Regions from separate parts of the Paenibacillus filicis genome, predicted to be linked through region 1. Evidence: riboswitches for the same ligand, from Rfam matches in the RefSeq annotation. Region 1 holds a riboswitch; the other holds the start of a gene.
The links. Region 1 has a riboswitch for ZMP and ZTP ahead of rpiB (ribose 5-phosphate isomerase B). Riboswitches for the same ligand answer to the same signal wherever they lie in the genome.
Positions count from the first base shown of each region.

Region 2: another riboswitch for ZMP and ZTP. It lies ahead of WMW72_RS12980 (TetR/AcrR family transcriptional regulator); the one in region 1 lies ahead of rpiB (ribose 5-phosphate isomerase B).

Region 1 covers NZ_JBBPCC010000023.1:26-3,231, reverse strand. The annotation lists gene WMW72_RS27595 (serine hydroxymethyltransferase) at 1-61, opposite strand, end outside; gene WMW72_RS27590 (TIGR01440 family protein) at 109-678, opposite strand; gene rpiB (ribose 5-phosphate isomerase B) at 770-1,228, opposite strand; ZMP/ZTP riboswitch at 1,336-1,416, opposite strand; gene WMW72_RS27580 (low molecular weight protein arginine phosphatase) at 1,512-2,099, opposite strand; gene WMW72_RS27575 (manganese efflux pump MntP) at 2,182-2,745, opposite strand; partial or broken gene WMW72_RS27570 (Sua5 family C-terminal domain-containing protein) at 2,894-3,206, opposite strand, start outside.
Region 2 covers NZ_JBBPCC010000007.1:149,835-153,040, reverse strand. The annotation lists partial or broken gene WMW72_RS12985 (arginase family protein) at 1-751, shown strand, start outside; gene WMW72_RS12980 (TetR/AcrR family transcriptional regulator) at 810-1,391, opposite strand; ZMP/ZTP riboswitch at 1,658-1,737, opposite strand; gene WMW72_RS12975 (GMC oxidoreductase) at 1,812-3,206, opposite strand, start outside.

The sequences.
Region 1 (3,206 bases):
GGCCCAGCTCCAGGTTCATTGCCTCTACGATTTTCGGATCTTGTTTACGCAAAAAGTCCATGATAAAATTCCTCCCGCATTCGAATGTATGGTTGGTTATGATACGTACTAATCACAATGCTCTTCTGACGGCTGCTGCTCGGCCGCATACACGGCCCTCGCTCCGCCAATCAGCTTGGGCCGGGTTAAGGCAGCCTGTACATGCGCTTCCCCGATCTGCCGGACGGACGGCCTGAACGGCACCGCAACCCGCTTCAGATGCATGCCGATCAGCGTCCCCCCGATATCGATGCCCGCATGGGCCTGCACGGTCTCCACGACGACCGCATCCTGTAGGTGCTTGTAGGCGTAGGCGGCCATAGAGCCGCCGGCCTTCGGCACCGGCACGACGCTAACCTGCTCCAGTCCGTAACGCTGCATCGCCTCACGGTTAAGCACAAGCGCCCGGTTCAAGTGCTCGCAGCATTGGAACACAGGGTAGAAGCCTACCTCCTGCCGGACGGCGTCTACAGCAGCATACAGACTAACCGCTACCGCTTCGCTGCCGGAGGTGCCGATGTGACGGCCCAGCACTTCGCTTGTGCTTGTGCCGATGACCACGAGCTGGCCGGCTTCCAGCTGGCCAGCTGCTGCCAGCTCGCGCAGCACGGTCTCGGCCCCTTCACGGATCGCCTGCATGTCCAGGCTCGTTACTTGTCCGTCTGACCTGTTCTGCAAGGGCAGCTCTTCCATAGGCTCTCCTCCTTCACATAGACCTCTGCAAGGTCTGTTACGGATGAATCGCGTATTTATCTTCCAGCGCCTTCACTTTGCCGATACGGCCCAGGTGACGCTCTCCATTCGAAAATTCGGTTTCCAGCCAGATCTTGACGATCTCCTGGGCAACTCCTGGCCCGACAACGCGTTCACCCAGCGAAAGCACGTTCGAATCGTTATGCTCGCGCGTTGCCTTTGCCGAGAACAGATCGTTGACTAGCGCACAGCGGATGCCCGGGACCTTATTGGCAGCGATCGTCATGCCGATTCCCGTACCGCAGATCAGGATGCCTTTATCAGCGCCCCCTGACACAACCTCTTCACAAACCTTGAGGGCATAATCCGGGTAATCGACGGAATCCGCACAGTTGCAACCATAGTCGACGACCTCGTGACCGAGCGATTCAATAAACGGCTTCAGCTCATCCTTTAGCCGGTATCCCGCATGATCTGCGCCCATTGCAATTTTCATAGTTTTCTTTCGCCTCCTCGCTATTGTCGATCTCATTATAACCTAAAACCGCGACGGCAAAAACGAAAAAAGAGCATGACACACGCGGAATGCTCTCCACGAATGCTGCTCTTTGCCCAGGCGACCGGCCGTATGTCCCGATGCTCCATTGTGGTTGGTTCCACTCGTCGCCAGTTACACCGGGTCTTGTTCATTAATTTCATCATATCTGATTCTAGGATACGTGTAAAGCCCGAGTTTTCCAGGGGTACGATCTACTCGCTGACAAGCAGATTCGCATCCATCAGCTCTCCCGTTTAAGCTTGGCTGCCAGCAGGTGGAGGCATTGCTCAATCTCGTCCGCACTGCTCTGGTAATGCCGAATTGACCCGCCGAACGGATCTTCGATATCCGGGGAGCTCTGCTGCTGCTGCAGGGCAGACAAGCGGCGTCGTTCCTCATCGCCAATGGATTCTCCCAAGGCCTGCTTGAGCTGAAGCTCGCTGAGCAGGCTTTCCAGCTCCGCCAGCCTCTGTTCACCCTCCGGATCGGCTTGCACGTATTCCTTAAGTGTAAACACCTTGTCCACGGAAGCCGGATACAGCTGGATCGTATGCCGCTTATGGCTGGAGGTCATCGTCAGGACCAGATCGGACCATTCGACCAGCTGCTGCGACAGCGCCGTCGAGCCGGAGACCGGCTCGGCTCCCCTAGCCCGCAGCACGGAAGCCGCATGATCGGATATGGGCACTCCCTGGTAAGCCGCTACGCCCGCGGAGCGGATCTCCAAACCAGCCAGTCCCTCCCGGGCGGCGATGCTGCGCATGAGCCCTTCAGCCATGGGACTGCGGCACGTATTGCCTGTACAGACGAATAATAAACGTTTCATCATCTACTCCCCGCTTTCTTGGTGATGGACTCAGCCTTATTTGTATTTTACCTCATTTTCGCACAAATATGGATACCGCTCAGGCCTATAGCAAAAAATGGATGCCAAACCCCACTAAAATCACGCCTCCGAGCGCCTCGCCGTACTCACCTATCCAGCTCCCGACCCGTCGCCCGAGCAGCAAGCCCGCTACGGACATCAGCCCGCCCGCGGCGCCGAACATCAAGACGGTCAGCCACACATCGCCCGAGAACATCCCGAGGGAGATGCCGACCGAGAAGGAGTCCACACTCACACTGAAGGCAAGCAGCAGCATCCCCCATAGCGTGCTGGGGTTATAGCCTGCGGACTCTTCCTTGCGCAGTGTGTTGACCACCATATGGCCGCCAAGCAATAACAGCAGCACGCCTCCGCAAGCGGTCGCCACCTTGCCCAGCATCAGGCTGATATACCCGCCCATCCAGAGCCCTGCCAGGGGCATGAGCACATGAAATAGCGCGATAATGAAGCTGATCAAAGCAATGTCACGTTTGCGAATTCCGCGCATGCCGATACCCAGACCGAGCGATAAAGCATCTAGTCCGAGGGCTAGGGCCAGCAAGCCGATCGAAATGATCTGCCCCCACACCATCGGTGCTGCCACGTCCATGCCTCTCTACCTCCCTGTCCCACTCTTAACCAAGCTATGCGGGACAAGACGGAAACATGTCTTACTTCGCGGACAGGCCGGAGGCGGACGCAGGAGATGCCGAGCGGCTACACGGAGATGATGCGGTTGAAGAAGGATTCCTGCGTATCTACACGGAGATCACGCGCCCGGCGGCGGCCTTGCGCAGCCTGTTCATGACGGCTTCGCCGATGCCTTCCTCCGGGCAGGCCTCTGCCACGATGAAGGTCGACTCCGCTTCATCGAACGAGCGGAGTGCTCCGTACAGCCCGCGGGCGACCGACTCCAGGTCGCCTGTGCTCCCGCATACCGCGACGTAGTCCGCGGGCAGCGGCTCTGCGGCGTCCTGCCCCGCGGCGTGCTCCGGGGCGGCGCCAAGCAGCAGCGCTCCCGTACGCTCGCCGCGCGCGCGGGCTTCCTCCAGCTCGCTGCACATGCGCGCG
Region 2 (3,206 bases), on a different contig from region 1:
ATCAGCCCCTTATTCATGTTCCCGTTCAAGCTTATGACGGAAATCCGCTTGAAAACGAGAACGGCATCTATGGAAAAAACAGCTGCTTGAACAATTAGAGGCTGCTCAACATATCATTCATGCTCATAAGCCGGATCGCATAGTTATGTTCGGTGGGGACTGCTTGGTCGAACAAGCCCCATTTGCCTATTTAAACGAACGATACGGCGGGAATTTAGGGTTAGTTTGGATCGATGCACACACCGATTTAGGTAGAATTTTCGGGTATGACTACGGCCATACTTTGCCTCTTGGGAATCTGTTGGGAGAAGGCGATGCAGAGTTCGCCAAGCATGTGAACATCCCACTCAAACCTGAAAATGTCTTCTTCGCAGGATTAGATGTACAAACAGAGCTAGATACAGAAATCATTCAAAGACTAGGCCTTAGAACGGCTGGCACCCAAGAGTTAATGAAAAGTACTGAATCTATAAAAGATTGGATTAAACAAAGCAACATTGAGCACCTGGCCATTCATCTTGATCTAGATGTGCTTGATCCTAAGGAATTTCGCTCTTTATTATTCGCCAATCCTGATGCACATTATGATTTTTCCGCGGCTGGAACCATGCAAATGCCGGGGCTCCTTCATCTGATTAAAGAACTATCTGAAGAAGCAGATGTTGTTGGATTAGGTATTACGGAGCACATGCCGTGGGATTCTATAAACTTGAAGAAGCTGCTTGGAGAGATACCTATTTTGAATAAGTAAGGTCATACAGACAAAAGCCAGGATGACATCTCATCCCGGCCTTTTGCGGTACTAGCAACTATAACACAGCCTTCAACCCCATAAACCAAACGGCCATATACTGCTTGGTGATCTCCGTCATCTGGTCACGGTCGGAATGCGTCCGAATCATATCGAAATATCCTTCGAGAAAAGCGACGGCAACCGGTCTCGATACTTGCAGGCTTAAAGGGTTAGTTGGGTACTTGCGATTGTATTCATTTATATGGATGCCCATATGTTCGGCCAAATGATCGAAAAACTCGGCTTTGGCCCCCTCATACGCTGTGCCCGAGCTTCGGTATAACAAAATAAGCAGCCCTTCCCTATGCTCGTACACGAGCTCTGCAAAAATAGTACCGATCTTGTCGATGACGGCTCCTCCTTCGATCGGCTCTTTCTCATTCACTTGAATGAGCTGCAATAGCTGCTCATAAGCCGGCTTGACGACCGCCTCGAACAACGACTCTTTATTCGGGAAATAGCGATATAAATTACCGACGGCCACTCCGACTTTGCCCGCTATATCTTTCATCGATGTTTTGTCGAAGCCAAGCTCCAGGAACGTCTCTCCAGCGCGGCGTAAAATCGAATGACGAATTTCTTCCTTTAACACTTGCATATGATGAACCCCCATTCGCTAATCAAATCGTAGATAAATAAACAGCCTCTGTCAAGAACCTGGGCAATAACAACAACCATTGCAGCTTTCGATTGATATGACGGGCAGCTTCAAGTCCGTTAATAACGAATTATTATTCATTATTATGTGTTTCTTTGGCGATGTCTGCGCCAATAACGAGGGTGTTTTTTCATTCAATCCTCAAATTAATTCATTACAGGAATGGCTCCTATAAACAATAAAGAGATAATGGTGATTTTATCCATTATCTCTGCCCAGGCGTGCGGCGTTATAAATATGTGTTCCCTCGTGGTTCTCCACGTTTACGCCAGTCACATATATAGAATGAATGTAAAAATGTTCTCGTTATCGGGCGAGCATAGACATTCGGGCTGAATCTTTTGTACGCGGTAAGTCGTTTTAAGCTTGACGGATGATATGATCGGCCGTCCGGATGGCCAGAGCGACCGTTGACAACGTCGGATTCGCTGCAGATATGGAAGGCAACGCGCTGTTGTCCGCTACAAATAGACCGGATACGCCAAAGATCTCTCCATATGGATTCGCCGCTGCCGTCTGCGGATCGGTGCCAATCCGGCAGGTTCCCGAGAAATGTCTGGCACGTCCGGGATACAGAACACAAATCGGGGCTTTTAGAGTAACCCCCAGAACTTGAACAATATGCTTCACACTTTCCAAAGCTTGTCGAATCACTTTTTTATCGGTATCACTGTAAGAAAAATGCACTTGCAGCTCAGAAAGTCCAAGTTCGTCCTTTTTCAGAGGATCAAGCATCACGCAGTTGTCATAACGCGACTCGGTTTGTCCGGCTCCAAAAACAAAAAGTCCCAAATCTTTGAGTACCGGTTGCTCCTCAAATTTATAAACGTAATACTTGTCAAACCTTTGAAGTTCAACCTGGAACGGGGATTGATCCGACTCGGGGATGTATAGACTTAAATTGCCAAGGACTTCAGAGAATTGATCGCGTCTGACAAATCCATCTGCCCAGATCCCTGAATGTGCCGCAAGATAATGCCCTATCGCTCGATTTTGAATACCCGAATCAAGCAATATTCGCGGAGTTTCAAACGTACTAGCTGATATCACCACTTTTTTAGCTTTAAGCGCGAACTTTCTTTGATCTCGAGTGATGACCTCCACACCTACTGCCTGTTCATTGTCGATTAACACCTTGACTGCACGGGCATTCACAGCAATATCGACAGGTCTGCGGTTCAATGCACGAGCAAAAAAATGAATCGAGCTGAAAAAAACGTTGGAGTGGAGCATTCCATACTGTGAGGATGCCAAATCGACCGCCATCGGTCTGTAGGACGCATGGGCATATCCATTTTGCTGAAGACGTTGCAGCAAAACCTCCGAGAATGATGAACCTTTGGCAAAATCCGTATTCACATTCATGATTCGCTCCGCAATGGTGTAATAATCATTCATCTCTTGTATCGGAACCGGCCATTTTGCAATCTCGGTATTCAACATGCGCGGAGTCACTGCCCCCCAAAATAATGTCCCCCCGCCAAATACCAGTTTCTTGACGAAGCCTGAATATTTCGGTCCAATAGGTTTGTACTGCTTCTCAGCAAGCATATAACCTTGTTGGAAGTTGATCGTAGGCACATTTAAGACGTGAGTAGGCATGAAGAGATCCCCTGCTTCCACAACGCCGATCTTTTTCCCATTGTTTCCCCACTGCTCGGACAATCGCCAAAGAACGGCGCCGCCTCCTGCACCGCTGCCTATGATTAAAACGTCATATTCCGAGTCGGCCATTTGCTCCAATGGAGTAAGCGG